Regions from separate parts of the Pseudoxanthomonas japonensis genome, predicted to be linked through region 2. Evidence: predicted binding sites of a transcription regulator. Region 2 holds the regulator's gene; the other holds the start of a gene.
What was found. Region 2 encodes HrcA, which represses chaperone genes, less so after heat shock. Its sites were predicted from a motif close to TTNGCACTCNNNNNNNNNGAGTGCNAA; they were not measured.

Region 1 (15,959 bases), 1.5 Mb from region 2:
CCTTGGCCAGCGCGCGCGTGGCGGGATCGGTGGTGAACTGCTCGACCAGGCGGCCTTCCGGCGCAAGCACGAAGGTGGTGCGCTCCATCATCGGCTTCACCCCGCCACTGCCGGCGGCGATGACGAACACGATGAAGACCAGGAACAGCAACCCGAAGAAGATCAGGTTGAGGACCAGCTTGCGGGTGAAGTTCATCACGTCCCACAGGCCGACGAAGAAGGCGACGATGGGGCTGCGACGCGGCGGGGGTGCGACTTGGTTCATGGAAAACTCCGGGAAACTGGGGCCACTGTAGCGTGCGCGTGTGAGGGTTTCATGCCCCGTTGGTCACCGTGACCGGGGCGGGAGCCGTGGACCATCGCCGGCTGCTGCGCTCGAAGCGCCAGCCCAGCAGCACGGCCGCGGCGGTCAGGCCGACGATCAGGCCCAGCCACATGCCCTGCGGGCCCCAGCCGAGCCCCAGGCCCAGTCCGGCGCCCAGCGGCATGCCCAGGCCCCAGTACGAGACCACCGCCAGCCACATCGGCACGCGGGTGTCCTTCAGTCCGCGCAGCGCGCCGGCCGACAGCACCTGGATGCCGTCGGGGAACTGGAACGCCGCCGCGAACAGCAGCAGCGTGCCGGCCAGCGTGGCCACCGCCAGGTCATCGGTGTACAGCGACACCACCAGGTCGTGGCCGAGCAGCAGGAACAGCGCCGAGATCGCCTGCGTGGCCAGTACGATGACGTAGCCCGCGTGCGCGGCGCGGCGGATGCCCGGCGTGTTGCCCGCGCCCACCGCATGGCCCACGCGCACCGTGGTGGCCTCGGCCACGCCCATCGGGATCATGAAGCACAGCGCCGACACGTTGATGGCGATCTGGTGCGCCGCCGCCGGGATGGCGCCGAGGCGCGCGATCAGCAGCGCGGTGACGATGAAGAGGCTGCCCTCCATCAGCACGGTGATGCCGATCGGCAGGCCGGTGCGCAGCAGCTGCATGATCGGCGCGCGACGCGGCGGATCGAACCGCGCGAACAGCTGCAGGTCGGCGAAGCGGCGCGCACGCGTCAGGTAGATCGCGAACGCGATCGCCTGCAGCCACATGGTCAGCGCCGACGCGATGCCCAGCCCGCCCGCGCCCAGCTCCGGAAAGCCGAACTTGCCGAACGCCAGCACGTAGCCCACCGGCGCCAGCACCAGCAGGCCGCCGAAGCCGAGGATCATCGTCGGCAGCGTCCAGTGCGTGCCTTCGCTCAGGTAACGCATGCAGAAGTAGAACGTCAGCGCCGGCACGCCCCAGCGGATGCCGTGCAGGAAGGCGGTCGCGCCGGGAATGATGTCGGGCGCGATGCCGAACGCGGCCAGCGCGTACGGCGCCACGCTGAGGAAGGCGAACATCAGCAGGCCCAGACCCAGCGACAGCCACAGCGCCTGGCGGAACAGCGGCGCGATCTCGCCGCGCCGGTTGGCGCCATCGAGCTGCGACACCGACGCGGTCAGCGAGATCAGCGTGCCGATCGGCACCATCATCGGCAGCCACAGCAGCGCGGTGCCCACGGTCACGGCCGCCAGCGTGGCAGTGGCGTGGTGGCCGGCGATGACGTTGTCGACGAAGCCGATCAGGCCGGTGGACACGTGGCCCAGCACCAGCGGCAAAGCGAGCGTGCCCGTGGCGCGCACTTCCTGGCCGAAGCGCGGGGTCGGGGAGGGGGAGACGGACATGAGGATCAACCGCCGGACTGCGGTCGCGCGGCATCGCGCTGGCACCGGGTCACGGGAGGCCGGTATCTTACCCGCTCGCCCGCCGCGCCACCCGAACGCCCCATGACCCCATCGCACGATGCCGACGCCGTGCACGCCAGCGCGTGCGACAACTGCAGGACGCCGCTGCAGGGCGGCTTCTGCCACGTCTGCGGACAGAACGCGCACAACCCGCTGCGCAGCTTCGGGCATGCGGTGGAAGAGGTGTTCGAATCGTTCTGGCACCTGGACGGGCGCATCTTCCGCACCCTGCGCACCCTGCTCTCGCCCGGCAAGCTGGCCAACGCCTACCTGGCCGGCCACCGCGCGCCGTACGTGGCGCCGCTGCGGCTGTTCGTCATCGTCAGCGTGCTGACGTTCTTCGTCGCCAGGCTGACCCTGCATATCGGCGAAGTGAGGCTGCCGGAGCCGCCACCGACCGCGGACGGCCAGACCAACCTGGTCGCCAAGCCGGACGAGTCCGGCATCAGCTTCGCCAGGCAGACCACGGTCGAGGCCGTCATCAAGGAGCGCGACCGCACCCTGGAAGGCCTGGTGGCGGCACGGACCACGCTTCCTCCCGGCCTGGGCTTCGTGCGCGAGCGCATGGACCAGAACATCTTCGCCACCCAGCGACTGGCGCGCGAACGGATTATCCAGTTGCAACCGGATCATCCGGCATTGGCGCAACCCGATCCTTATCCGGAGGGCAAGCCGCTGCCGGAGGTGCCGCAAGGCTCGCTGATCTCGATCGGCGACAAACCGTTCGACGCCCAGAGCAACCCGGTGAAGATCGGCTGGCTACCCGATTTCGCCAACGGCTGGATCAACAGGAAGTTGGCGCGTGCCGAGCAGAACATGCCGCGCGTGGCGGAGGACCCCGAGTATTTCTTCACCCGTCTGATCGGCTCGGTACCGTCGGCGCTGTTCGTGCTGGTGCCCGTCTTCGCCCTGCTGCTGAAACTCGCCTACATCGGGACGCGGCGCGTCTATCTGGAGCACTTGGTCGTGGCGCTATACAGCCATGCCTACCTGTGCCTCTGCATCCTGGCGCTGTGCCTCACCCAGGCGCTCGGCAGCGTGATTGCGACGGACAGTTTCTGGTGGAAGATCCCCTACTGGACGGTGCTGACGGCGATCCTGGTGTGGATGCCGATCTACCTGCTGAAGATGCAGCAGCGCGTGTACCGGCAGCACAAGATCGTCACGCTGATCAAGTTTTCGGTGCTGGGCGCGCTGTACTTCATGATGCTGCTGACGGCGCTGATCTTCCTGACGCTGACGACCTGGGTAAACGCCTAGCGACGTAGCGTGGAGCGCGGCTAACGGTCCCGTCGCTGCCGCAGCCACGCGCGGCGCTGGCCCTCGGGCACGGCCAGCAACGCACGACGGAATCCCTCGCGGTCCTGCGGCGGCAGGCGTTGCGCCAGCGCAGCAAGATCGTCGCGCTGTTCCGCATCCAGGCGCCGCAGCAATGCGAGCAGGCCATCGCGCTCTTCCGGCGGAACGTACGCGAACAGCGGCTGCAGTCGCGGCCAGTCCGCGCCGAGTTCCGGCCCCAGCCGCCAGCCCTGCCGCTGCATGCCGTCCAGCACGCTGAACTGCGTGCGCAGCGCGGCCTGGTGCTCCGGCGGCAGCGCCGCGATCTCGCGGGCGGCGGCGCGCAGGCGTGCACGCTGCACCTCGTCCAGCGCACGCCAGGCGGCATAGCGCGCGCGCCGGTCCTCACGCTCGTGCCTCGGCAAGGCATCCCACGCCGACCGGCGCTGCTGCCAGTCGGCCTGCGCGGCCGGCGACATCGCGGCCCAGCGGGTGGCATTCGCGGCATCCTGCGCGGTCGACGCGGCAATGCCCACCACGACGGCAAAGCCTGCCATCACGCAGGCTGCGGCACGGCGCCTGCGGTCAACGCGCATCTGCTCCTCCTGCATCCGCATCGGGCGAAGGCGCCGCGGTGGCACCGGCACCCGCGACATACCAGGCCAGGAAATCCGCCTCGCGCGCACGCGCTTCATCGTCGGCGTCCGTGAGGAGCTGGAAGTCCGGGTGCGATGCAGGCGCGACCGCTTCGGCCGGGGCTGGCAGCGGCGTGTTGTCGGCGGGAAGCGCGATCGATGTGATCTCCGGATCGGGCGGCAGTGGCGATACGCCGTCTTCGTCGGTCGGAATCGCCTGGGGCAACGCGGACGACGTCGACAATCCGGAACCCCGCCACCACCACAGTCCGGCCGCCAGCGCGGCCAGCAGGACAAGGGCCGACAGGATCCACGGCCAGCGCCGGGGCGTCCGCGCAACGGCCGGCGCGGGCGCCTTGGCCTCGACAGGCGGCAACCGCGTGCCGGCGAGTGCGTCCTCGCGCAGGCGCGCGAGCGTGGCCAGCCGATCATCGGGCAGTTCGCGAAGATGCTGCTGGATGGCGTCGGCCAAGGCGCGCCAGGCACCGGCATCGGGGTGGCCCAGGCTGTCCCGCGGACAGGCGCGGGCCAGCGCGTCGCGGTAGGCCGCGCCATCGAGGCCCAGGGCGTTGGCCGCCTCCGCCTCCTGCAGCCCCCCGGCGAGGCGCAGCAGCAAGGCCGCGCGGTCCGCGGTGGCGGGACGGGCCAGGGCGGCGAACGCGCCGGGCCAGCGGGCGGCAGGACCGTCGGCGCGCAACTGCGGCGTCGCCGCCAGCAGCGCCCAGAAGCGCACCGGCCAGTCCGCCATCGGCAGGGCGGCGGCCTTGCCGCGGAACGCGCGTAGGGCCGCGGCCAGGGCCACGTCGCCGCGATCGGCATTGCCGCACTGGAGTTCGGCGAACACGGCCCCCCGGCGTTCGCAGCCGCGGAGGAAGGCGGCAAGCGCGGCGGGCGCGGGAGAAGACGAGGCGGGGGAAGAGACCATCTTGGAACCGGTTGCGGACGTGCCGATCATAGTCACCCGGGGCGCCCGTACGGATGCTTGACAGGGCGTCGAAATCTGCTCTCCCCGGCGGCACAAGGGTTTCGGCGAAAAACGTTGTGCACAGCAGTCACCGATCTGTCATCCACTGCCCCCGTGAATCGGACCGATGCCATATGTCAATCGCGTTTCACGCCCAAGTGTCTGATTACATTGAATAAAGTCGTTCTGGCACTTTTTTGGCCAACCCGGTCCGGAGGCTTATGGAAGCGCCGTCGCGCCGTGAAGCATTCCCGCCATGCACAGATTTATCCACAGCAGGTGTGGATAAACCGGAATCTCCTTCAGGGATCAGCACTTGCGTGAATTTCGTCAAGATTCTGACAGGACATGGACGCAACTGCGTGAGATGTGACCCGCGCCCGGACGGGCCGATACACTGCCCGAAATGCCGCCCGTTTCCGTCCTCCAGGTCGCCCTGCCCGTGCCGCTGCCACGGCTGTTCGACTATCTGCCACCGCCCGGTCTCGTCGCCTCCCCCGGGGACGTCGGCAAGCGGGTGAAGGTGATGTTCGGCAACCGGTCACTGACCGGTCTCGTCGCCCAGGTCGGCCCGCCGGCCGACCCTACCCTCGAGCTGCGCCCGGCCGATGCCCTGCTGGACGATGCGCCCTTGCTGCGGGGCGAGTTGCTCGACTCGCTGCACTGGCTGGCCCGCTACACCCACGCCCCGCTGGGCGAGGTGGTCGCGACCGCGCTGCCCACCGCGCTGCGCCAGGGCGATCCGTTGCCCGACACCCATGCCTGGCACTGGCGCCTGACCGAAGCCGGCCAGTTGCAGCGCGACCGCCTGCGCGCCGGCAGCCGGCCGCGCCGCCTGGCCGACCTGCTGTCCGAGCACTCTTCGCTCGACGAAGACGTGCTGGACCTGCACCTGGACAGCGGCCGCGCCACCGCGCGCGACCTGGGCAAACGCGGCCTGGCCGAACGCTTTCCCGCCGCCGCCACGCCTGCGGCACCGACACCCCGTCCCGGTCCCGCGCTCAACGACGAGCAGCAGGCGGCGGCCGATGCCATCGTCGGCACCGCGGGTTTCGGCGCCCTGCTGCTCGACGGCGTGACCGGCAGCGGCAAGACCGAGGTCTACCTGCATGCCATCGCCGACTGCCTGCGGCGTGGACGGCAGGCGCTGGTGCTGGTGCCGGAGATCGGCCTGACCCCGCAGACGCTGGCGCGCTTCCGCGAACGGCTGGGCGTGCCGGTGCACGCGTTGCACTCCGGCCTCAACGATGGCGAGCGCGCCCGTACGTGGGCGGCCTGCCTGCGCGGCGAGGCACGGGTGATCGTGGGCACGCGCTCGGCGGTGTTCACCCCGCTGCCCGAGGCCGGGCTGATCGTGGTCGACGAGGAGCATGACGGCAGCTACAAGCAGCAGGACGGCATCCGCTACCACGCGCGCGATTTCGCGCTGGTGCGCGGCAAGGCGCTGGACGTGCCGGTGGTGCTGGGCAGCGCCACGCCGTCGCTGGAAACGCTGCACAACGCGCGCACGGGCCGCTACGTGCACCTGCGCCTGTCGCGCCGCGCGGGCGAGGCGCAGCCGCCGACCGTCCGCGTGCTCGACGTCCGCAAGCGCCTGCAACAGGCGGGCCTGCTGGCCGACACGCTGCAGGCGATCCGCCAGGCGCTGGACGCCGGCGGCCAGGTGCTGGTGTTCAAGAACCGCCGCGGCTACGCGCCCGTGCTGCTGTGCCACGACTGCGGCTGGAGCGCGCACTGCAAACGCTGCGACAGCCCGATGACCGTGCATGCCGGTGGCAAGCGTCTGCAATGCCATCACTGCGGCGCGCGCCAGGCGGCGCCGCCGGCCTGCCCCGACTGCGGCGGACTGGCCTTGCAGCCGCAGGGCATCGGCACCGAACGGCTGGAGGAGTTGCTGACCGAACAGTTCACCGACGTACCCGTGCTGCGTGTCGATCGCGGCACCACCCAGAAGCGCGACGGTCTGGCGCAGCAGCTGGCGAAGCTGGGCGACGCGCCCGGCATCCTCGTCGGCACGCAGATCCTGGCCAAGGGCCACGATCTGCCGCACCTGACGCGCGTGGCGGTCGTCGGCGTGGACGAAGGCCTGTTCTCCACCGATTTCCGTGCCGGCGAGAAGCTGGCGCAACAGCTGATCCAGGTGGCCGGTCGCGCAGGGCGCGCGGGCAAGCGCGGCGACGTGTGGCTGCAGACGCACCATCCCGACCATCCGCTGTTGAACACGCTGATCAGCGGCGGCTACCACGCGTTCGCCGAAGCGGAGCTCGAGCAGCGGCGCATGGCCGGCTTCCCGCCGTTCGCGCACCTCGCCCTGCTGCGCGCCGAAGCCCAGCATGTCGACGCCGCCCAGCAGTTCCTGCAGGCGGCGAAGCAGGCGCTGCGCCGGCACGATGCGACGCTCGAAATGCACGGTCCGCTGCCGGCGCCGATGCCACGCCGCGCCGGCCTGCACCGCGTGCAGCTGTTGCTGACCTCGCCCGAGCGCCGCACGCTGCATCGCACGCTCGATCTCGCCCTGCCGGACATCCACGCCCTGCCGGAAGCGCGCCGCACGCGCTGGTCGCTCGATGTCGATCCCATGGACCTCTATTGATGACGCAGACGCCACGTACCGCCCTGACCCCCACCCAGCGGCTGCGCAGCATCTTCAGCGGTTCGGTCGGCAATCTGGTGGAGTGGTACGACTGGTACGTGTACGCGGCGTTCTCGCTGTACTTCGCCGAGGTGTTCTTCCCGGGCGGCGACCGCACCAGCCAGTTGCTGAAGACGGCGGTGATCTTCGCGGTGGGTTTCCTGATGCGTCCGCTCGGCGGCTGGCTGCTCGGCCGCTATGCCGACCGCCATGGTCGCAAACGCGCGCTGATGCTGTCGGTGGTGATGATGTGCGCCGGCTCGCTGATCATCGCCTGCACGCCCGGTTACGCCAGCATCGGCATCGCCGCGCCGATCCTGCTGGTGCTGGCGCGGTTGCTGCAGGGCCTGTCGGTCGGCGGCGAGTACGGCACGTCGGCAACCTATCTCAGCGAGATGGCCACGCGCGAGCATCGCGGCTTCTGGTCGAGCTTCCAGTACGTCACCCTGGTAATGGGCCACCTGATCGCGCTGGGGGTGCTGATCGCCTTGCAGCGCGTGTTCCTCACCGACGACCAGCTGCGCGAATGGGGCTGGCGCATTCCGTTCGCGATCGGCGCGGTGGCGGCGCTGGTGGCGCTGTGGCTGCGCCGGAACATGGTGGAAACCGAGTCGTTCCAACGCAACGACGCGGCGGCGACGGGACAGCAGCGCGCCGAGGGCACGCTGCGTGCGCTGATGCGGCATCCGCGCGCGGTGTTCGCGGTGGTCGGCCTGACCATGGGCGGCACGCTGGCGTTCTATACGTACACCACCTACGTGCACAAGTTCCTGGTCAACAGCGCCGGCATGGCGGCCGAGACCGCCAGCCTGATCAATGCGTCCACGCTGTTCTTCTACATGCTGCTGCAGCCGGTGGTCGGCGCGCTGTCGGACCGGATCGGACGGCGGCGCATCCTGATCGCGTTCGGCGTGCTGGGCACCCTGTGCACCGTGCCGATCCTCAGCCAGCTGCAGGACGTACAGAGCGCCGCGCAGGCGTTCTGGCTGGTGATGGCGGCGCTGGTGATCGTCAGCGGCTACACCGCGATCAATGCGGTGGTGAAGGCGGAACTGTTCCCGGTGGAGATCCGCGCGCTCGGCGTCGGCCTGCCGTACGCGCTGACCGTGGCGATCTTCGGCGGCACCGCCGATGCGGTGGCGCTGTGGTTCAAGCGCATCGGCCACGAGACCGGCTTCTACTGGTACGTCACCGCCTGCATCGCCTGCTCGCTGCTGGTCTACCTGTGGATGCCGGACACGCGCGAGACCTCGCTGATCGACCGCGACCCGACCTGATCGGCATGCGCCGCATGCGACAATCGCGTGCGGTGCCAGGAGAATCGAGCATGCAGGCAGCACGTCCCCATGTGGTCATCGTCGGCGGCGGTTTTGGTGGCCTCTGGACCACGCGCGCCCTGGCGAACGCACCGGTCCGCATCACCCTGATCGACAGGCACAACCACCACCTGTTCCAGCCGCTGCTGTACCAGGTGGCCACCGCCGGCCTGTCCGCCCCCGATATCGCCGCGCCGCTGCGCCACATCCTGCGCAAGCAGAAGAACGTGGAAGTGCGGCTGGCCGAGGTGGCGTCGATCGCGCCGCAGGACAAGCAGATCGTGTTCGCCGACGGCACGACGCTCGCGTTCGACCACCTGCTGCTGGCGACCGGCGCGACGCATGCCTACTTCGGCCACGACGAATGGGCCCGGCACGCGCCGGGACTGAAGACGCTCGACGACGCGCTGCAGTTGCGCCGCCACCTGCTGCTCGCGTTCGAGCGCGCCGAGGCCGAAACCGATCCGGCGAAACGCGCCGCGTGGCTCAGCTTCGCCATCGTCGGCGGCGGCCCGACCGGCGTGGAGCTGGCGGGCACACTGGCCGAGATCGCACGGCACACGCTGACCAACGAGTTCCGCAACATCGATCCCTCGCAGGCCCGCGTGCGCCTGGTGGAAGCGGGACCACGCGTGCTGGCATCGTTTCCCGAGGCGCTGTCGGACAAGGCCCGCAAGCAACTGGAGAAACTCGGCGTGGAGGTCGTCACCGGCACGCCGGTCAGCGATATCACCGACGACGGCTACCGGCTGGGCGACACCTTCGTCCCGGCCAAGACCGTGGTCTGGGCCGCCGGCGTGGCCGCATCACCGCTGGCGCGCTCACTTGGCGTGCCGCTGGATCGCGCCGGACGCGTGCTGGTGCAGCCCGACCTCAGCGTGCCGGGGCATCCCGACATCTTCATCGCCGGCGACCTGGCTGCGGTGACGTCGGACGGTCGAGCGGTTCCCGGCGTTGCACCGGCGGCCAAGCAGATGGGCCGGCACGTGGCACAGGTGCTCCGTGCACGACTGTCAGGCGGCACGTCGCCCGGTGCATTCCGCTATCAGGACTACGGCAACCTCGCGACCATCGGTCGCATGGCGGCGGTAGTGGACTTCGGCCGGTTGAAGTTCTCCGGCCTGCTGGCGTGGTGGTTCTGGCTGACCGCGCACGTGTTCTTCCTGATCGGCTTCCGCAACCGGCTGGTCGTGCTTCTGAACTGGTGCTGGGCGTACTGGAGCTACCAGCGCGGCGCGCGGATCATCCTGGGCAAGGACGAGGATCAGGCCGGGTCGACGCGGCAGGCGTAGCAGCCGGGACGTGCGTTGTGCACGTGAAGGTACGCGACGCCCGGCTGGTCAAGCAGGCGTTGCAGGTACGGCATCGCTTCAACGCCCTCCACGACCTCGGCGTCGCGCATCAAGCCATCGGCATCGTAGGCGCGCAGCGACAATAGCCGGCGGGGAAACGAGGGCGGCAGTTGATCGTGGAATTCGGCGGTCCAACCCTGCATGGCGGCTTCGCGCACGTAGATCGGACCGCTCGCCCGATACGGCCCCGCGACATCGTGGTGCAGATAGGGCAGCAGCAACAACGCTTCGCCCTGTCGCGCGTCCTGCAGCGTGACGCGGCAGGGAAATCCTCGATCGCTGTCCGCGATGACGCGACGGATGTTGCGTGCCGCCAGCGCGGCATCGTCTAGGGCGAACAGGGGGCGGAACGGTTCGGGCGAGAGCCCGCGGATCACGAACGACATGGCATCACTCCGAAGCAGTGATGCCATGCTCGCGCCGCCTCACCGGCGGCGCTATCCGGATCTTGCGCGACCTACTTGCCGTCCAGCGGGTAACGCTTGCCGTCGGCCATGACCAGCTCACCGTCGCCGATCCGCTCACTGTCGGCATCGACGGTGATGAATTCGGCCTCCAGGCGTCCCTGGCCCTTGCTGCCTTTCAAGTCGAAGATGTAGCGCTCGCCGTCCGCCTTCCACGACGCGTCGCGGTCGAAGGCGGCTTCGCGGATATCGCCGATATGGCGCTGCACGACCGGGTGCGCCTGCATGGCCGCGTTGGCCTGCAGCACGAAGATCCCGTCCTGGCGCGCGAACGTGTCAGGGGCCTCGCCACGATCCGAATCGATGCGCGGCGCGGCGAGTTCGCCTTCCATCGGCGCCTCGCCCTCGAAGGCGATCTCGCGGCCATCCGCCAAGGTCAGCACGCCCCTGCCCAGGCGTTCGGTGTCGGCATCGACCGTGATGAACTCGGCGAGGATGCGTCCGCGCCCCTTGTCGCCGGTGAGCGCGAACACGAACTCTTCGGCGCCTTCCGCCTCGCCGGTGGCAGCGAGATCGAGCTCGAACGATGCGAGCGTACCGATGTGCTGTTGCACCAGCGGATAGCGCTGCACCGCCACACGCGCCTGGCGGGTGAAGATGTTGTCGCCGCCGAACAGGTCAGCGGCGCTGACGCCGTCCTCCGGCTCGTCCTCACCGCGGGGCTCACCTTCGAACGACAGCTTGCGACCGCCCGCCAGCGTCAGCACGCCCTTGCCGAGGCGCTCGGTGTCGGCGCTGACGGTGATGAAGTCGGCCTCGAGCCGCCCACGTCCCTTGTCGCCAGCGACGTCGAACACGAAGGTGTTCATGCCCGGTGCGGCACCGGTGGCATCGGTGTCGATCTCGAAGCTGGCGATCTGGCCGATGTGCTGGCGGATCAGGGGATAACGCTGCGCTGCCTCCTGCGCCTGGCGAATGAAGGCATTCGCGCCTGCTTCGACGTCTTCGTCATGCGCGTGGTCGTGCAAAGGAGGGCCATCCTCCGCGGCCAGCGCGTCGGCATCGCCTTCGATCTCGTGCCGGGTGCCGTCGGCCATGACCAGCATGCCGGGACCCAGGGCCTCCTGCGTGGCGCTGACGGTGATGAAGCGCGCGGTGACACGTCCCTTGCCGCGGCTGCCCTCGACATCGAACACCAGCACGTCGGGACCCGGCTCGTCCATGCTCGCGGCGTCATCAAGCGCGACCGTGCGGATCGCGCCAAGATGCGCAGCGACCACGGGATCCACCTGCATCGCGGCGCGTGCCTGCGCGTCGTACTCTTCGCGATCGATGGAGAAGCGGACGCCGCCCTGTCCTTCCGACGATTTCGTGTTGCCATCGTCGGCCGCGTGCGACGCCGCGAAACCCGACGAAGCAGCGAGACCGCTCGCCGCTGCCAACACCCACACGAACAGCCCCCGTCGCTTGTTGCCCCACCCCATGCCCTGCTCCTTCCGGTTATAGCGCCACCCATGTCGGGTCGCGGCGTAGTGGACCACATCCCCCGATGCGCACGCCACAAAAGAGAAGAGGCCCCGGTGGGGCCTCTTCGATATCACGTCACAACCAGGAAGGTCAGGCGGCGAACAGCGCCTTCATCTTCTTCAGCGCATTGGCCTCGACCTGACGGACACGTTCGGCGGAAATGCCGTATTCGTCCGCCAGCTCCTGCAGCGTGACCTTGCTCTCGCCGTCCAGCCAGCGGCGCTTGATGATGTCGCGCGAGCGCTCGTCGAGATTCGCCAGGCCTTCGCGCAGCAGTTCCATCTGGTTGTCTTCGCTGTCGGCACGCTCGTACGCCTGCGACGGATCCTCGTCCCGCGCGACCAGGTAGCTGGCCGGCGAGGGCGGCGCGTGGTCTTCGTCTTCGTCCGAAGGCGCATCGAAGCCGATGTCGCGGCCGGAAAGGCGCGACTCCATCTCCATCACTTCCCGCTCGGAGACATTCAGGTCCTTCGCGATGGCGCTGACCTCTTCGGCATTCATCCAGCCCAGGCGCGTCTTCGACTTGCGCAGGTTGAAGAACAGCTTGCGCTGCGCCTTGGTCGTGGCGACCTTGACGATGCGCCAGTTCTTCAGAATGAACTCGTGCATCTCCGCACGGATCCAGTGCACCGCGAAGCTCACCAGGCGCACACCCATGTCGGGGTCGAAGCGCTTCACCGCCTTCATCAGGCCGATGTTGCCTTCCTGGATCAGGTCGCCGAGCGGCAGGCCATAGCCGTTGTAGCCGCGCGCCACGTGCACCACGAAGCGCAGGTGCGAATGCACCAGTTCGCGGGCGGCGTCGAGGTCTTCGTCCTCGCGGTAACGGTTGGCGAGCGCGCGCTCGTCTTCCACCGTCAGCACCGGAATCTGGTGCACGGCGCTGATATAGGCGTCGAGCGAACCCAGGGCGCTGGGGATCGGCAGGTTGTTGGTGACCAGGGCGGTAGTGGGGGTGTTCTGGCTCATGGGCATGGATGTTAGCAGTCGGGGAGTTCGACTGCTAACCGTGCCGGAAGTTCCGTATTGTTCCAGTGGTGCAACGAACAGCCGCCGATCCAGCTCGCACCAACCTGCCTTTGTAATCAGAGACTTGCAGGTACTGCCCTCGACCCTCGTCATTCCCTGAGGCGGACGAAAGGCTTTCGTTCAGGTCCGCGGCGGCGGCATCGGCATGACGGAAGGCGGCACGGCAGTCGCCTGCCGCCGCAGCACCGTCGCGGCCATGGCATCGGCGTCCGCCGCCAGCCGGGAAGGATGGAAGCCGGGGCGCAGGTACTCCGTCAGATGCCGCAGCGTCCGTCGGCCCATGCCATGCCCTGCGCCGACGTGGTGCGTCAGTTGGCGCCACGTGGCCAACCGCAACAGCCGGCGATCCTGCACGAGCAGCGACGCCGCCAGCCCCACGAGCAGCAGATAGAAGAGCGAGGTGGTCATCACCGCACCCAGCACCCGTACGGCATAGCGGGGCGAGACCGCCTGCAGCAGGTCGAACGCCACCGCCCGGTGCTCGATCTCCTCGGCGAAGTGCCACTCCATCAGGTCGCGCACGCGCGGATCGGCATCCGCAAGGATGGATTGCGTCAGGAACTCGTAGCCGAGGAAGGCGTTGATGTGTTCGACGCAACTCACCAGCGACACGCGCAACCACAACGGCGCGACACGATCCATCACACGGAAGATGCCCCGATCCACCGCGCGCTCGATGCCCCGGTATGCGTAGCCCTGCGCATCCAGATTGCCCCAGTAGCGCTTGTGCGCAACGCCATGCTGCGCCTCCTGCCGGATGAATGCCTGGCAGCGCTGGCGCAGGGCGTCGTCATGCACCTTCGGCAGGCAGGCATTGAGCGTGCGGATATAGAACGCCTCATTGGCCGGCACCAGGATGGTGTAAGCGTTGAGCAGCGACGAAACGACTTCATTGTCCGGCAACCAGTGCCGCGGAATGTCACGGGGAAGCGCGGCGATGAATCGCCTGGCGGTGATCGACTCTTCCATGATGCCTCCCTCTTGGGGCCATGCGTCCGAACCACTTTCCCGCGCGCCGCATTACGCCAAGACGAAACCGGCTTCAGCCCTCTGATGACGCGATCGCCTGCGCCTCCCGGATCACGCGCAGCAGATTGCCACTCCATATCTTCCGCACATCCTGCTCCGTGTAGCCGGCCGCCAGCAGCGCTTCGGTAATCTTCGGCAACGCGCTGACGTCTTCCAGCCCTGCCACGCCGCCGCCACCGTCCCAATCGGCACCGATGCCGACATGATCCACGCCGGCCACCTTCAGGATGTGAAGCACGTGCGCCATGTAGTCGTCGAAGGTCGCGTGCCTGGCGGGGTATCGCGCCTCGATCGCCCTTCGTTCCGCCAGATAAGCGGGCACGCGATCTACCGCGAGTTCGCTCTCGGGTCCGTACTTCTCACTCAGCGCGCCCATAGCTGTCTCGCGCTCGGGAATCTTCGGGATATCGATCAGATAGCCACCGTATGCATTCACGTGGATGACGCCGCCTTTCACCGCCAACTGGCGGAGCCGGCCGTCATCGATGTTCCGCGGATGGTCATACAGGGCATCCGCACTGGTATGCGACAGGACAATCGGGGTCTGCGACAACGCAAGCAACTGATCGAAGACCGCGTCACTGGCATGCGAAGCATCCAGCACGATGCCGAGGCGGTTGGCTTCCTGCACCAATGCCTTGCCGGCAGGACTCAGACCACTCCACTCTGCACCTGCCGGGTCCGTCGACGAATCACCGAAATCGTTGTTCCGTACATGCGTGATGCCGAGCATCCTCAGCCCGAGCCGATGGTAGGCGGTCAGCAGGCTGGGATCGCTGGCGAGCGGCGCTGCGTTCTCCATGCTGATGAAGGAGACACGCTTTCCGGCTTTCGCGATGCGTTCCGCATCGTCCGCGGTAAGCGCGAGCTCCATGTCTCCTGCATTCGCCGCCAGCATTTCACGGATGCTCACAAGACGATCCAGCCCGTGGTCGCGTGCGGCATGCTTCCCGGCTTCGTCACGGGCGCCCTGTGCGGTGTAGATGACCCAGAAGCCCCCATCCAGGCCACCCGCCTTCATGCGCGGAAGATCCACTTGCGAGAGATCGCCTTCGTGCGCATGGTCGTCGACGATGCTCCAGCCGGGACGACGGAAGTTGGCCGGCGTATCCAGATGGGTATCCAGCACGATCGCGTCCTCGTGCACGCGGCTCACCTCTGCAGACACGCCTTCGGCCGACGCCCCATCGATACAGATTGACAGCGCACTGGCCAACGCTATCCGACACAACCTCATGCTTCGCCCCCCCTCGATGAGATGAAATTCGATTGTTGGCGAAAGCCGCGCAAGAAAAAACCCCCAGCCTTACGGCTGGGGGTTTTGGGATAAAGCCCCTGGCGATGACCTACTCTTGCATGGCTTAAGCCACACTACCATCGGCGCGGCTGCGTTTCACTTCCGTGTTCGGGATGGGAACGGGTGGGACCACAGCGCTAATTTCACCAGGGAGAGGGTTGGAGCGTCGCCATCCAGTTAACGGATTAAGGCGCCAATCTCTCATAGGGTCTTGTGACGTAGCGGGCATTGGATTTTCTCTGACGATATCGTCGAGTCCAAGGCCACTTGAGGTTATATGGTCAAGCCGCACGGATCATTAGTATCAGTTAGCTCAATGGGTTGCCCCACTTACACACCTGACCTATCAACCACCTAGTCTTGATGGTTCCTTCAGGGGGCTTGTGCCCCGGGAGATCTCATCTTGAGGCGCGCTTCCCGCTTAGATGCTTTCAGCGGTTATCGCTTCCGAACATAGCTACCCGGCAATGCCACTGGCGTGACAACCGGAACACCAGAGGTTCGTCCACTCCGGTCCTCTCGTACTAGGAGCAGCCCCTCTCAAATCTCCAACGCCCATGGCAGATAGGGACCGAACTGTCTCACGACGTTCTGAACCCAGCTCGCGTACCACTTTAAATGGCGAACAGCCATACCCTTGGGACCGACTACAGCCCCAGGATGTGATGAGCCGACATCGAGGTGCCAAACACCGCCGTCGATATGAACTCTTGGGCGGTATCAGCCTGTTATC
Region 2 (15,959 bases):
GCGCACGTCGCGCGACAGCTGCGAGTCGGCCTCGGGGAAGTATTCGCCTTCCCAACTGGCGAGCGTGCCGTTGTTGAAGATCAGGGTGAGGTTCTTGATCTCGGTGGTGCCGCGGCGATTGGTGCGGTTGCTCGCGGTGTAGTCCCAGCGGTCGGCATGGAAGGGGTCGGCGATCGACGGACTGCCCAGCAACGACTGCACCTGCTGCTTGCTCTGTCCTGCCTGCAACTGGTCCACCGCCGTCTTTTCGATCAGGTTGCCCTGGTAGATCGGCTGCTTGTAGAGGATGCCGCAGCCAGTGGTGGCGGAAGCGAGGACGGCAACCAGCAGGAATTTGCGCATTGGGACAGGTACGGTGGGAAACCGGGCCGATGATACACTCCCGCGGACCGCCGCAACCGAGCTTCAGGCAGCTGGCGCTAAACCGAGAGTGAACGGAGACGCCATGGAATCGCAGGATCTACGCAAAGTCGGCCTCAAGGTCACCCACCCGCGCATGCGCATCCTCCAGTTGCTGGAGCAGAAGAACGCGCAGCACCACCTGAGCGCGGAAGACATCTATCGCCAGCTGCTCGAACACGGCGACGAGATCGGCCTGGCGACGGTGTACCGCGTGCTGACCCAGTTCGAGGCCGCGGGCCTGGTGCTGAAGCATAATTTCGAAGGCGGCCAGGCCGTCTACGAACTCGATCGCGGCGGCCACCACGACCACATGGTCGATGTCGATACCGGCAAGATCATCGAGTTCGAAAGCGCCGAGATCGAGAAACTGCAGCGCGAGATCGCCGCCAGGCACGGCTACATCCTGGAAGAGCATTCGCTGGTGCTCTACGTGCGCAAGAAGCGCTGACGGTCGGAAATTTCCTGCTTCAGGATGTGGAAGCGACGCAAGTCGCTAAGCAGCATGGGTAATGCCTCATCGCGACTTACGTCGCTCCCACATTAAACAGCAGAGTGGTCAGACCGCGTTCGCCAGCAGCCGTTTGGCCGCCGCGTGGGCTTCCTTACTGACTTCCACGCCCCCCAGCATGCGGGCGAGTTCCTCTTCGCGCTGTTTCGCGTTGAGCTTCTCGACCGCGCTCTGGGTCATGCCGTCCACGGGCGCCTTGCTCACCCGGTAGTGGGAATGGCCCTGCGCGGCGACCTGGGGCAGGTGGGTGACGCACAGGACCTGACGCTCCGCGCCGAGTGCGCGCAACTTCTGTCCGACGATCTCGGCCACCGCGCCGCCGATGCCGGTGTCCACTTCGTCGAAGATCATGGTGGGCACGGCGTCCAGGCCGAGCGCGGCGACTTCGATCGCCAGCGAGATGCGGGCGAGTTCGCCGCCCGACGCGACCTTGCGCAAGGCGCGCGGCGGCTGGCCGGCATTGGCGGAGACCAGGAATTCGATGCGCTCGGCACCGGTCGGGTCGGGCCGTTCGCCGTCCTGCGGTTCCAGCGCGATCTCGAAGCGGCCGCCGCCCATGCCCAGATCGGCGATCAGTGCGGTGGTGGTGTCGCCCAGCGTCTTCGCGGCGCGCTGGCGCGTGCGCGTCAGCGCGGCGGCGGCATCGCGCCACTGCACCCTGGCGGCGTCGATCTCGCCGTTCAGCAGCAGCAGGCGCTCGCCGGCGCCGCGCAGCGAGTCCAGTTCAGCGGCGAGGCGGTCGTGCTGCTCCTGCAGGCCATCCAGTGGCACGCGGTGCTTGCGCGCGAGGTCGTGCACCCGGGCGAGTTTGCGTTCCAACGCGTCGAACTGCACAGGCTCGGCGTCAAGGTCGTCGCGCACCTGGCCGAGCAGGGACAGGGCTTCCTCGATCTGGATAGCGGCACCGTCCAGCAGCGCATCCACGTCGCGCAGGCGCGGTTCGTGTTCCGCCTGCCGGGCGAGATCGGCCCGGACCTGCTGCAACTGGCGCGTCAACGAGGGCGCTTCGTCGCCGGCGAGCTGGCCGAGCGCGGCGTCGCAGACCTCGATCAGACCGGCCGCATGCGCCTGCCGGCGGTGGTTGGCCACCAATGCCTCCAGTGCCGCGGGGGCGAGGTCTTCGCGCTGCAGTTCGGCAAGCTGGTGTTCCAGGTAATTGATCCGGTCGGAGACATCGCCCTGGCCGGACAGCTGCTCGCGCTCGCGCAGCAGCGCCGTCCAGCGACGTGCGGCTTCACGTACGGCGGCACGCTCGCCGTCGTTGCGGGCGAAGGCATCGAGCAGGTCCAACTGGCTGGTGCGCGCGAGCAGGGCCTGGTGCTCGTGCTGGCCGTGGATCTCGACCAGCCGGCCCGCAAGCTCGGCCAGTTGCGACAGGGTCACGCTGCGCCCGTTGATCCAGGCGCGCGAGCCGCCGTCGGCACGGATCACCCGGCGCAGCTGGCATTGGCCGTCGTCGTCCAGCTCGTTGTCCGCGAGCCAGGCCTGCGCGGGCGACCCGGCGGCGGCGGCGAACTCGGCGGACAGTTCGGCGCGTTCCGCGCCATGGCGGACGACGCCGCTGTCGGCGCGCAGGCCGGACAGGAAGCCGAGCGCGTCCACCAGCAGCGACTTGCCGGCGCCGGTTTCACCGGAAATGACGGTCATGCCGTCACCGAACTCCAGTTCGGCGGCGCGAACCACGGCGAAATCCTTCAGGGCGAGATGTCTGAGCATGCGGTGGATTGTAAGCGCAGCCGGCTCACCGACTGAGACACCCTTCCGGCTTGCAAAGGCGACGGCGCGACGTTATCTAGCTGCCATGAACACGCCATCGCCCCCGCTGGATCCGCGCGCCCGCCAGCTGCTGCGCACGCTGATCTCGCGGTACATTCGCGACGGCGAGCCGGTGGGGTCGCAGACGCTTGCCCGCCATGCAGGGCTGGAAGTCAGCCCGGCGACCATCCGCAACATCCTGTCGGAGCTGGAAGAGGTCGGGCTGCTGAGTTCGCCGCACACGTCGGCCGGGCGCATCCCGACGGCACAGGGCTACCGGGTGTTCGTGGACAGCCTGGTGCAGGTGAAGTCGCTGGGCGACGGTGAGGTCGCGCGCCTGCGTGCCGAGCTGTCGGCCGGCGCTGGCACCCAGGCGTTGCTGGGGAACGCGTCCGAGCTGCTGTCGGCGATGACCCATTTCGTCGGCGTGGTCAGCGTGCCCCGGCGCGAGCAGTTCGCGTTCCGCTACATCGACTTCGTGCCGCTGGACGGGCAGCGGGTGATGGCCATCCTGGTGTTCGCCGACAACGACGTGCAGAACCGGGTTATTGAAACGAGGCGCCCCTACGAGCGCTCCGAGCTGGAGCGCATCGCCAATTACCTGAATACCCAGTTCGCCGGCCGCCCGCTGTCCGAGATCCGCGCCAACCTGCTGCGCGACCTGCGTCGGGCGCAGACCGAAATGGAAGGGTTGCTGGCCGAATCCATCGAACTGGCCGAGCAGGCGCTGACGCCGCCGGGCGACGATGTGGTGCTGGCCGGCCAGACCCGGCTGATGGGTGTGCAGGAGCTGTCGGACCTCGAACGGCTGCGCGACCTGTTCGAAGCCTTCGCCCGCAAGCGCGAGATCCTCCAACTGCTTGAGCGCACGATCCGCGCGCCCGGCGTGCGCATCTTCATCGGCGAGGACACCGGGCTGGCGCCGCACGATGGCGTGTCGGTGGTGACCGCGCCGTACATGGCGGGCGGGCAGGTGCTGGGGGTGCTGGGCGTGATCGGTCCCACGCGGATGGCCTACGACCGCGTCATTCCGGTGGTGCAGGCAGCGGCCGATGTCCTGGGCGCGGCCTTGAATCCGGATTCCGCGGCCCCATAGGTTCCCGGGTCGGGCGGCCGGACCTGCCGCCAGGGAACCGAAATGAACGAACAGCACGATCAAGACACCGCTCAGGGCCAGGCGCCCGAGCCCACCGATACCGACGCCGCCCTGCTGGCCGAGCTGGAAACGCTGCGCAACGAGCTGGACCAGCTGCGCGCCACCACGCTGCTGGAGCGCGCCGACCTGGAAAACCAGCGCAAGCGCGTGGCCCGTGACATCGAGCAGGCCCGCAAGTTCGCCAACGAGCGACTGCTCGGCGACCTGCTGCCGGTGTTCGACAGCCTGGATGCCGGCCTGGCCGCCGCAGGCACCGAGCCCAGCCCGCTGAAGGACGGCCTGGAGCTGACCTTCAAGCAGCTGCTCAAGGTGGCCGGCGACAACGGCCTGAGCCTGATCGATCCGACCGGCGAAGCCTTCAACCCGGAGCATCATCAGGCCATCAGTCAGGCCGATGCCCCCGGCGCCGCGCCCGGCAGCGTGGTGCAGGTGTTCCAGAAGGGCTACGTGCTCAACGGCCGCCTGCTGCGCCCAGCGCTGGTCGTGGTCGCGAAGCACGACTGAACACCCTCGCGAGGGCGCTTGAACCGCGCCATCGCATCCCTATATCGGGACCATCCACCCGGCCGATCGCCGGGTCCAACATCAGCATTCGCTAGGGAGTGAGATCCATCATGGGCAAGATCATCGGCATCGACCTGGGCACGACGAACTCGTGCGTGGCGATCATGGACGGCGGCAAGGCCCGCGTCATCGAAAACTCGGAAGGCGACCGCACCACGCCCTCCATCGTGGCCTACACGAAGGACGGTGAAGTGCTGGTCGGTGCCTCGGCCAAGCGCCAGGCCGTGACCAATCCGAAGAACACCTTCTACGCGGTGAAGCGCCTGATCGGCCGCAAGTTCACCGACGCCGAAGTGAAGAAGGACCTGGACCTGGTGCCGTACGGCATCGTCGCGCACGACAACGGCGACGCCTGGGTGCAGACCAGCGACGGCAAGAAGATGGCGCCGCAGGAAATCTCCGCGCGCGTGCTGGAAAAGATGAAGAAGACGGCCGAAGCCTTCCTGGGCGAGACCGTCACCGAAGCGGTCATCACCGTGCCGGCCTACTTCAACGACAGCCAGCGCCAGGCGACCAAGGACGCCGGCAAGATCGCCGGCCTGGACGTCAAGCGCATCATCAACGAACCCACCGCCGCCGCGCTGGCCTACGGTCTGGACAAGGGCGAGGGTGGGGCGGACCGCAAGATCGTCGTGTACGACCTGGGCGGCGGCACCTTCGACGTGTCGATCATCGAGATCGCGAATGTCGACGGCGAGAAGCAGTTCGAGGTCCTGGCGACCAACGGCGACACCTTCCTGGGTGGCGAAGACTTCGACAAGCGCGTCATCGACTATCTCGTCGAGGAATTCCAGAAGGACCAGGGCATCGACCTGCGCAAGGATCCGCTGGCCCTGCAGCGCCTGAAGGACGCCGCCGAGCGCGCCAAGATCGAACTGTCAAGCTCGCAGCAGACCGAAGTGAACCTGCCGTACGTGACGGCCGATGCCTCGGGTCCGAAGCACCTCAACATCAAGCTGACCCGCGCCAAGCTGGAAGCGCTGGTCGAAGACCTGGTGAAGAAGACCATCGAACCCTGCCGCATCGCGCTGAACGACGCCGGCCTGCGCGCCAGCGACATCGGCGAGGTGATCCTGGTCGGTGGCCAGACCCGCATGCCGAAGGTGCAGCAGGCGGTGGCCGAGTTCTTCGGCAAGGAGCCGCGCAAGGACGTCAACCCCGATGAGGCCGTGGCGCTCGGCGCCGCGATCCAGGGCGGCGTGCTGGCCGGCGACGTCAAGGACGTGCTGCTGCTGGACGTGACCCCGCTGTCGCTGGGCATCGAAACGCTGGGCGGTGTGTTCACCAAGATCATCGAGAAGAACACCACCATCCCGACCAAGGCGTCGCAGACCTTCTCCACCGCCGAGGACAACCAGTCCGCGGTGACGGTGCACGTGCTGCAGGGCGAGCGCGAGCAGGCCCGCTTCAACAAGTCGCTGGCGAAGTTCGACCTGTCGGGCATCGAACCGGCCCCGCGTGGCATGCCGCAGGTGGAAGTGTCGTTCGACATCGACGCCAACGGCATCCTGCACGTGTCGGCCAAGGACAAGAAGACCAACAAGGAGCAGAAGGTCGAGATCAAGGCCGGTTCGGGCCTGTCCGAGGACGAGATCGCGCGCATGGTCGCCGACGCCGAGGCGCACCGCGAGGACGACAAGAAGTTCCAGGAACTGGTGCAGGCGCGCAACCACGCCGACGGCCTGCTGCACGCCACCCGCAGCGCCATCGCCGAGCATGGCAGCAAGGTGGGCGGCGACGTGATCGGTCGCGTGGAAGCGGCGATCGCCGAGCTCGACACTGCGATGAAGGGCGACGACAAGGCCCAGATCGAGGCCAAGGCCAAGGCGCTGGAAGAGGCTGGCCAGTCGCTGTACGCGGCGGCATCGGCCGACCAGGGCGGTGCCGGCGGCCCGGCCGGGGGCGCGTCCGCGCCCGCCGACGACGTGGTCGACGCGGAGTTCACCGAAGTGAAGGACGACAAGAAGCCGTGATTGGCGATTCGGGATTCGTGATTCGGAACAGCGGAGCGAAAGCTCCGCTTGTTCCGTTTCCGATCCCGGTTACCCGGGCACCGTTGCCGTTACGAATCACCCGTCACCCATCACGAATCACGGCTCCATGAGCAAGCGCGACTACTACGAAGTCCTGGGCGTGGCCCGCGACGCCAGCGATGAAGACCTGAAGAAGGCCTACCGCCGCTGCGCGATGAAGCATCACCCGGACCGCAATCCCGGCGATGCCGCCGCCGAAGCCGCCTTCAAGGAATGCAAGGAGGCCTACGAAGTCCTGTCGGACGGCGCCAAGCGCCGCACCTACGACGCCCACGGACATGCCGCATTCGAGCATGGCATGGGCGGCGGCGGTCCCGGCGGCCCGGACATGGGCGACATCTTCGGCGACATCTTCGGCAACATCTTCGGTGGCGGCGGTGCGCGTGCCGCGCGTCGCGGTGCCGATGTCGGCTATGTCATGGAGCTGGACCTGGAAGAGGCCGTCGCCGGCGTCGAGAAGCGCATCGAGATTCCGTCGCTGGCGCCCTGCGAGCCCTGCAACGGCTCCGGCTCGGCGGACGGCAAGATCGAAACCTGCACGACCTGCGGCGGACGCGGCAACGTGCGCATGCAACGCGGCATCTTCGCCATGCAGCAAGCCTGTCCCGCCTGCGGCGGGCGCGGCCAGACCATCAAGAATCCCTGCACGCACTGCCACGGCGCCGGCCGGGTCGAGGAAGAGAAGGTCCTGTCGGTAAAGATTCCGGCGGGCGTGGACAACGGCGACCGCATCCGCCTGACGGGAGAGGGTGAAGCCGGTCCGCCGGGTACGCCGCCGGGCGACCTGTACGTGGAAGTGCGCGTGCGCGAGCACGACATCTTCCAGCGCGATGGCGACGATCTGCATTGCGAAGTGCCGATCCGCATCTCGCAGGCGGCGCTGGGCGACACCGTCCGCGTGCCCACCCTGAAGGGCGAAGCGGAGATCCGCATTCCGGCCGAAACCCAGACCGGCAAGCTGTTCCGCCTGCGCGGCAAGGGCGTCAAGTCCGTGCGCAGCCGCAGCGAGGGCGACCTGTACTGCCGCGTGGTGGTCGAAACGCCGGTCAACCTGACGTCCGAGCAACGCGAGTTGCTGGAGAAGTTTGAAGCGACCTTCAGTGGCGAAGAAGCGCGCAAGCACTCGCCGAAGTCGGCGACGTTCCTCGACGGCGTGAAAGGATTCTGGGACCGCATGACGTCCTGAGGTTCCGCGGTTCCGACATGCTTCTAGAATAGGGCTCCCTCGTGGAGCCCTTTTCGTGTCCGCACCCCTCATTGGCATTGTCGGCATCGCCGGCGCCTACGGCCGCTGGCTGCAGCAGTTCTTCCGCGCCCGAATGGGATTGGACGTCATCGGCCATGACCCGACCGACGCGTCGTCGACGGGCGAGTCCGAACTGGTGCGTCGTGCCGACGTGCTGGTGTTCGCCGCACCCATCCGCCACACGGCGTCGCTGATCGCCCGGTATGTGGCGCTGGCGGACGGCAGCGAGGCCGGCAAGTTGTGGCTCGACGTCACCTCGATCAAGTCCGCGCCGGTAGACGCGATGTTGTGCTCGCATGCGGAGGTCGCGGGATTGCATCCGATGACCGCGCCGCCCAAGGCGCCGACCCTGAAGGGCAGGGTGATGGTCGTCTGCGAGGCGCGCATCGGGCGCTGGCGCCCCTGGCTCGACGACCTGCTGCATGCGCTCGAGGCCGAGTGCGTGCGCGCGACGCCGGTGCAGCACGACCGCGTCATGGCCCTCGTGCAGGCGATGGTGCATGCCACGCACCTGGCGCAGGCGGGTGTGTTGAAGGAGCAGGCGGCGCAGGTGGGCGACCTGGCCGCGGTGATGCCATTCCGGTCGGCATCCTTCGAAATGGACGCGGCGATCATCGCGCGTATCCTGTCGTTGAATCCCGCGATCTACGAGGACATCCAGTTCGGCAATCCGCACGCCGGCGAGGTCCTGCAGGCACTCGGCGCGCAGATCACGCGCATGGCCGCACTGGTGGGCGAGGGCAGCGATGCGGCGCGCGCGACCTTCCGCGATGAATTCCTCCACGACAACCGCAGCGCGATCGGCGAGGCCACGCTGGCCGCCGGCAACTACAGCTACGAACGGATCGGTTACCTGCTGGCCGATCCGGCGGCCGGCCAGGCGCTCAGCGTGCACCTGCCAGAGGATCGCCCCGGATCGCTGCGCGCTTTGCTGCATGTTTTCGAGCGGCATGGCGTCAGCCTGTCGTCGATCCACTCTTCGCGTACTCCCGGCGGAGACGTGCACTTCCGCATCGGATTCGACGACGTCGATCGCGTCGCCCTGGAAAGAACCGTGTTCGACATCGTGGCGCAGGGACTCGGTCGCATCCTGCCGTAGCCGCGCGTCCGGCGATCACGCAAAGCCCGACACGTGGTAAACCCGTTTACTCGACAACTGTGAGATGAGGGGCCTAGCATCGGTCCCACCGGGGTGCGTGGACGCGTGCGCATCCATCATCATCCGCAGGGAGCGACGGACATGGTACGCAACCACAAGCTGATTCCGATCGCGTCGGCCCGGCCACCGGTCCCGGCGATGACCGATGAAGATGCGGTCGCGTTGCTGACGCGGATCGTGGCGGCTCAAAGCGAGATCGCCGCCGCCGGGCCTGACCCGCAGGATGTCGTCGATGCGATCACGTACCGCGCGCAGGAACTGACGCGATCGGCGGGTGCCGTGTTGGAGATCCAGGATGGCGAGCACATGCGCTACTGGTCGGCCAGCGGCATCGCGGGTAACCAGGTCGGCTTGATGTTGCCGGTGAAGGGCAGCTTGTCGGGACGGTGCCTGGAGGAAGGGCGCGTCATGCGTTGCGACGACAGCGAGACCGATCCGCGCGTCAACCGCGAAGCCTGCCGCAGCGTGGGGCTCCGCTCGATGCTGGTGGCACCGCTGTATTTCCGCCGCCAGGCCGTGGGCGTGCTCAAGGTGGTCTCGACGACCCCCGGCGCCTACGGCGACACCGACCAGCGCACCCTCGACCAGCTGAGTACGCTGGTGGCCGCCAGCCTCTACAACGCCATCGAGCATGCGCAGATGCGGGCCGCGCTGGAACAGAGGAAAGGCCAGGGCGATCGCGACCGCCAGCAATCCCGCGAAGGACGTGAACGCCTGGAGGCCGTGCTGGAGGGCGCGCAGCTCACGACTGCCCTGCAACCCATCGTGCGCATCGCCGATGACGTGGTCGTCGGTTACGAGGCGCTCGCGCGCTTCCCGGTGGAGTACGACCTGTCGACCGGTCGCTGGTTCGAGGAGGCCGCACGGCACGGGATGAGCATCCGGTTGGAGTTGGCGGCGGCCCGGGTCGCACTGGACCAACTCGCCCGGATTCCGGCCGACGCCTACTTGGCAATCAACGCGTCGCCGGAAACGGTCTGCAGCGACGAGCTGAAGTCGATGCTCGAGGCCCACGACATGCGCCGTCTGGTGCTGGAGATCACCGAGCACACCCCGGTGGAAGACTACGGGCGACTCAATGCCTGCCTCTCCGCCCTGCAGGCGCTGGGCCTGCGCATCGCCGTGGACGATACCGGGGCCGGCTTTTCAAGCCTGCGGCACGTACTGCGCCTGGCGCCGGACATCATCAAGCTCGACTTCACGCTGGTGCGCGAGGTCGACCAGCGGCCACGCATGCAGGCCCTGATCGCCGCGTTACTGACGTTCGCGCGTGGTACGCAGGCCGAACTCGTGGCCGAGGGCGTGGAAACCGCGGAGCAGCTGCAGACGCTGAAGACGCTCGGCGTGCCCTATGCGCAGGGCTACCATCTGGGTCATCCGCAGGTGCCCTGATCCCGGGAGCGCCCCCAGGCGGTCGCCAGCCCGGCGGACCGCGGCTACCATGCGGCCATGAACACCTCACCGACCCGTCTCCTGATCCATGGCGCATCCGGCAGGATGGGCCAGGCGTTGCTCCGTCTTGCGGCTGCCGAGCCCGAGCGCTACCAGGTGGTCGGCGCCGTGACGCGACGCACGCCGTCGCCGCGCGTCGTCAATGGCGTGCCGCATTTCGCAGCCAGCGAACTGGCGGGCGTGCCGGCGTTCGATGTCGCCATCGATTTCAGCCTGCCGGAAGGCTTCGATTCGGTCCTCGCACTGTGCGTCGAGCGCAAGGCGGCCCTGGTATCGGGCACCACCGGCGTCTCGTCCGCGCAGCAGTCCACGCTGGCGGCGGCGGCTACCACCATTCCTCTGGTCTGGGCGACCAACTTCAGCCTCGGCGTCGCCGTGCTGGCGGAACTGGTGGAGCGTGCGGCATCCGCGCTGCCCGGCTGGGACATCGATGTCGTGGAGTCGCACCACGTGCACAAGAAGGACGCACCGTCGGGTACCGCGCTGACGCTGGGCCAGGCGGCCGCCAGTGCGGGCGCGCAGGTGCACTACGCCAGCCTGCGTGCAGGCGACATCGTCGGTGAGCACACGGTGCAGTTCGCCGGCCTGGGCGAGCGCATCGAGCTGGTCCACCGCGCGACGCATCGTGACGTGTTCGCCCGCGGCGCCTTGCATGTGGCGCGCAAGCTGCTCGATCGGCCGGCCGGCGACTACCGGGTGCGTGACCTGCTGGACTGAAGGGGCGGGAACGCGAACGTTGTCCCGGAAACTGAACACGCCTGCCGGCAGCGGTCTGCCAATGGTCTGACGGGCAAAAAAACGGTGGCGCTGAACAGGCCGTTTCCGTACAATTCCCGCTCGCCTGTTACCCATCGCCACGGACCGGATCAACGCCGCGTTCGCGGTTTCTTGCAGCCGCAAGCCGGTGGGACAGGGTTCCTCCACCCCAAGGCGAACCCCGTGACACGACCCGCAATCCTCGTACTCGAAGACGGCACCGTATTCGAGGGCGAATCCGTAGGCGCAGACGGCCTTTCGGTCGGCGAAGTGGTGTTCAACACCGCGATGACCGGCTACCAGGAAATCCTGACCGACCCGTCCTACGCCCGCCAGCTCGTCACCCTGACGTATCCCCATATCGGCAACACCGGCTGCACCGACCAGGACGACGAAGCGTCCAAGGTCTGGTGTGCTGGCCTGATCGTGCGCGACGTGCCGCGCCGCCCCAGCAGCTGGCGCAACCAGCAGGCCCTGCCGGAGTGGCTGTCCACGCGCGGCATCGTGGCCATCGCCGGCATCGACACCCGCAAGCTGACCCGCATCCTGCGCGAGCGCGGCGCCCAGAACGGCGCGCTGATGGCGGGCGACGATGTCGATGTCGAGAAGGCGCTCGAAGCCGCACGCAAGTTCCCCGGCCTGAAGGGCATGGACCTGGCCAAGGTGGTCACCACCGACACACCGTATCCATGGCGCGACGGCCAGTTGGACCTCGACCGCAACGCCTTCGTGCAGGCGCCGGCGACGTTCAAAGTGGTGGCCTACGACTTCGGCGTGAAGCACAACATCCTGCGCATGCTGGCCGAGCGCGGTTGCGACGTCACCGTGGTACCGGCGCAGACCAGCGCCGCCGACGCGCTGGCGCTGCAGCCCGATGGCGTATTCCTGTCCAACGGTCCGGGCGACCCGGCGCCGTGCGACTACGCCATCACCGCGATCCGCGAGTTCATCGCGAAGAAGATCCCGACCTTCGGCATCTGCCTGGGCCACCAGCTGCTGGCGCTCGCCGCCGGCGCGCAGACCATGAAGATGGGCCACGGCCACCACGGTGCGAACCATCCGGTGCAGGATCTCGACGGCGGCCGGGTGATGATCACCTCGCAGAATCACGGCTTCGCCGTCGACGAAGCCTCGCTGCCGGCGAATGTGCGCGTCATCCACCGCTCGCTGTTCGACGGCACCAACCAGGGCATCGAACTGACCGACGCGCCAGCGTTCTCGTTCCAGGGACATCCGGAAGCCTCGCCGGGTCCGCACGATGTGGCGCCACTGTTCGACCGCTTCGTGCAATCCATGGTGGCGTCGCGATGAATCTGCGACAACGCGGTCTCGGGTTCCTGCTGGCCTTCCTGGCCGCGCCGGCATCCGCGACGCTGCCCACCCATGAGCAGGTGCGGCAGTTGCAGCAGTTGTTCGGCTTCGACAGCGCGGTCGTGCAGGTGATGGAAACGGAGATCGGGAAGGAACCTGCGTTCGCCGACCTGGCGCCCGCACAGCGCACGTGCCTGCTGGCGCGGATCGAACCGATCATGTCGGTGAAACTCGTGGACGCGTTCCGCACCCTGTTCGGCGACGAGCAGACGGCTGGCCAATGGATCGCGTTCGCGGAGACCGAAGGTGGCAGCAAGCTCATGCAGTTCGTGCGCAAGGGTGTGGAGTCCAGCATCAACGGGCAACCGGCGCCGGAGCCCGAATCCATGCTGGGCGGACTGCCGCAGGCGGCGATGATGCAGGTGGTCGAATTCATGGGGACCCCGGCGGCCAAGGTGCTCGAACGCGAGTTTCCGGACCTGGACATGACCGACGCCGAGCTCGACGCCTTCAAGGACGACGCGCAGACCCATTGCGGCATCGAGGACACCACCCTCTGAGCATCCGCCGGATGCGCTGACTATCCACTTCGCCGCGCCGCGCATCGTGCGCGACGGCAACGCAACAGATCGAGGACACCATGCCCAAGCGTCAAGACCTCAAGACCATCCTCATCATCGGCGCAGGCCCGATCGTCATCGGCCAGGCCTGCGAGTTCGACTACTCCGGCGCACAGGCCTGCAAGGCGCTGCGCGAGGAGGGGTACCGGGTGGTACTGGTCAACAGCAATCCCGCGACCATCATGACCGACCCGGAGATGGCGGACGCGGTGTACATCGAGCCGATCAACTGGCAGACGGTCGAGAAGATCATCGCCAAGGAGAAGCCCGACGCGCTGCTGCCGACGATGGGTGGCCAGACCGCGCTGAACTGTGCGCTGGACCTGGCCGACAATGGCGTGCTGGAGAAGTACGGCGTCGAATTGATCGGCGCCAAGCGCGACGCCATCCGCATGGCCGAAGACCGCGAGCTGTTCCGCGTGGCGATGGGCGAGATCGGGCTGGAATGCCCGAAGGCCGCCGTTGCCCACACGCTGGAAGAAGCCCTGGAAATCCAGACCCGCGTCGGCTATCCCACCATCATCCGTCCCAGCTTCACGCTGGGAGGCAGCGGCGGCGGCATCGCCTACAACCGCGAGGAACTGGTCGACATCGTCACCCGCGGCCTCGAACTGTCGCCGACTACCGAAGTGCTGGTGGAAGAATCGGTGCTGGGCTGGAAGGAATTCGAGATGGAAGTGGTCCGCGACACCGCGGACAACTGCATCATCGTCTGCTCGATCGAGAACCTCGATCCCATGGGCGTGCACACCGGCGACAGCATCACCGTCGCGCCGGCGCAGACGCTGACCGACAAGGAATACCAGCGCCTTCGCGATGCCTCGATCGCCGTGCTGCGCAAGATTGGTGTGGACACCGGCGGTTCGAACGTGCAGTTCGGCATCAATGCGCAGACCGGTCGCGTCGTCGTCATCGAGATGAATCCGCGCGTATCGCGTTCCTCGGCGCTGGCCTCCAAGGCCACCGGTTTCCCGATCGCCAAGGTCGCGGCCAAGCTGGCCGTCGGCTACACGCTGGACGAACTGAAGAACGAGATCACCGGCGGCCTGACCCCGGCCTCGTTCGAGCCGGCGATCGACTACGTGGTCACCAAGATCCCGCGCTTCGCGTTCGAGAAGTTCCCGCAGGCCGATGCGCGCCTGACCACCCAGATGAAGTCGGTGGGCGAGGTGATGGCGATGGGCCGCACCTTCCAGGAATCGCTGCAGAAGGCACTGCGCGGGCTGGAGACCGGCAAGGTCGGCCTCGACCCCACCGGCCTCGACCTGGCCGACGAGGACGATCTGGCCACGCTGCGCCGCGAACTGAAGGCGCCGGGCCCGGAACGCCTGTTCTACGTGGCCGATGCGTTCCGCGCCGGCATGACGGTGGAGCAGGTGCACGCGCTGTCGTTCATCGACCCGTGGTTCCTCGACCAGATGGAAGAGATCATCGCCGCCGAGCAGCAGCTCGCCACCGACGGCCTGGGCTCGCTCGACAAGGCGCGCATGCGTCGCCTGAAGCGCATGGGCTTTTCCGATGCGCGCCTGGCGCAGCTGGCCGGCACCGACGAGGCCGCCGTGCGCGTGCTGCGCAAGGCGCTGGGCGTGAAGCCGGTCTACAAGCGCGTGGACTCCTGCGCGGCCGAGTTCGCCACCAGCACCGCCTATCTGTATTCGACCTATGAGGACGAGTGCGAGGCGCTGCCCACCAACCGCGACAAGATCATGATCCTCGGCGGCGGTCCCAACCGCATCGGCCAGGGCATCGAGTTCGACTACTGCTGCGTGCATGCCGCGCTGGCGCTGCGCGAGGACGGGTTCGAGACCATCATGGTCAACTGCAACCCGGAAACCGTCTCCACCGACTACGACACCTCCGACCGCCTGTACTTCGAGCCGCTGACGCTGGAAGACGTGCTGGAGATCGTCGAACTGGAGCAGCCGAAGGGCGTCATCGTGCAGTACGGCGGCCAGACGCCGCTGAAGCTCGCGCGTGCGCTAGAGGCCAATGGCGTGCCGGTGATCGGCACCAGCCCGGATTCCATCGACCTGGCCGAGGACCGCGAGCGCTTCCAGCAGCTGGTCGACAAGCTCGCGTTGAAGCAGCCGCCCAACCGCATCGCCCGCAACGACCAGGAAGCCCTGCTGCTGGCGCGCGAGATCGGCTACCCGCTGGTCGTGCGTCCGTCGTACGTGCTGGGTGGCCGCGCGATGGAGATTGTCTATGGCGAATCCGACCTGGCCCGCTACGTGCGCGACGCGGTGAAGGTCTCCAACGATTCGCCGGTGCTGCTGGACCGCTTCCTCGACAACGCGGTGGAAGTGGACGTCGACATCATTGCGGACGCCGAGGGCAACGTGCTGATCGGCGGCGTGATGGAGCATATCGAAGAGGCGGGCGTGCACTCGGGCGACTCCTCGTGTTCGCTGCCGCCGTACTCGCTGTCGGCGAAGACGCAGGACGAGCTGCGCCGCCAGGTGGTCGAACTGGCCAAGGCCCTGAAGGTCGTCGGCCTGATGAACACCCAGTTCGCCATCCAGCTTAGCGAAGACGGCAACGACGACATCGTCTACCTGCTGGAAGTGAATCCGCGCGCCTCGCGCACGGTGCCGTTCGTGTCCAAGGCCACCGGCATGCCGCTGGCGAAGATCGCGGCCCGCTGCATGGCCGGCAGGACGCTGGCCGGGCAGGGCGCCACGAAGGAAATCGTGCCGGACTACTACTCGGTCAAGGAAGCGATCTTCCCGTTCGCCAAGTTCCAGGGCGTCGACCCGATCCTCGGCCCGGAGATGCGCTCCACGGGCGAGGTGATGGGCGTGGGCCGCAGCTTCGGTGCGGCCATGGCGCGTGCGCAGGAAGCCGGCGGCATCAAGGCGCCGCCGGTGGGCAAGGTGTTCATTTCGGTGCGCGACCCGGACAAGAAGCGCGTGCTGCCGGTGGCGCAGGAACTGGTCGGCCGCGGCTACGCCATCGTCGCCACGGCGGGCACGGCGGCATGGCTGGGCGAGCACGGCA

Region 1: the regulator HrcA is predicted to act here: its motif matches at 12,852-12,878, upstream of rpoH (RNA polymerase sigma factor RpoH).

The regions. Positions count from the first base shown of each region.
Region 1 is NZ_CP171632.1:439,012-454,970, reverse strand. Features, by position in the region: gene sppA (signal peptide peptidase SppA) at 1-265, opposite strand, end outside; gene ACGHX3_RS01985 (MATE family efflux transporter) at 315-1,703, opposite strand; gene ACGHX3_RS01980 (DUF3667 domain-containing protein) at 1,806-3,023, shown strand; gene ACGHX3_RS01975 (DUF3106 domain-containing protein) at 3,044-3,637, opposite strand; gene ACGHX3_RS01970 (hypothetical protein) at 3,627-4,601, opposite strand; gene ACGHX3_RS01965 (primosomal protein N') at 5,047-7,233, shown strand; gene ACGHX3_RS01960 (MFS transporter) at 7,233-8,549, shown strand; gene ACGHX3_RS01955 (NAD(P)/FAD-dependent oxidoreductase) at 8,600-9,880, shown strand; gene ACGHX3_RS01950 (DUF1203 domain-containing protein) at 9,853-10,326, opposite strand; gene ACGHX3_RS01945 (hypothetical protein) at 10,398-11,828, opposite strand; gene rpoH (RNA polymerase sigma factor RpoH) at 11,962-12,840, opposite strand; gene ACGHX3_RS01935 (metal-dependent hydrolase) at 13,021-13,869, opposite strand; gene ACGHX3_RS01930 (dipeptidase) at 13,943-15,166, opposite strand; rRNA gene rrf (5S ribosomal RNA) at 15,263-15,377, opposite strand; rRNA gene ACGHX3_RS01920 (23S ribosomal RNA) at 15,504-15,959, opposite strand, start outside.
Region 2 is NZ_CP171632.1:1,951,918-1,967,876, forward strand. Features, by position in the region: gene ACGHX3_RS08920 (outer membrane protein assembly factor BamE) at 1-342, opposite strand, end outside; gene fur (ferric iron uptake transcriptional regulator) at 446-850, shown strand; gene recN (DNA repair protein RecN) at 959-2,626, opposite strand; gene hrcA (heat-inducible transcriptional repressor HrcA) at 2,712-3,761, shown strand; gene grpE (nucleotide exchange factor GrpE) at 3,804-4,325, shown strand; gene dnaK (molecular chaperone DnaK) at 4,436-6,358, shown strand; gene dnaJ (molecular chaperone DnaJ) at 6,486-7,604, shown strand; gene ACGHX3_RS08955 (prephenate dehydrogenase) at 7,660-8,763, shown strand; gene ACGHX3_RS08960 (EAL domain-containing protein) at 8,905-10,215, shown strand; gene dapB (4-hydroxy-tetrahydrodipicolinate reductase) at 10,273-10,992, shown strand; gene carA (glutamine-hydrolyzing carbamoyl-phosphate synthase small subunit) at 11,215-12,342, shown strand; gene ACGHX3_RS08975 (hypothetical protein) at 12,339-12,902, shown strand; gene carB (carbamoyl-phosphate synthase large subunit) at 12,983-15,959, shown strand, end outside.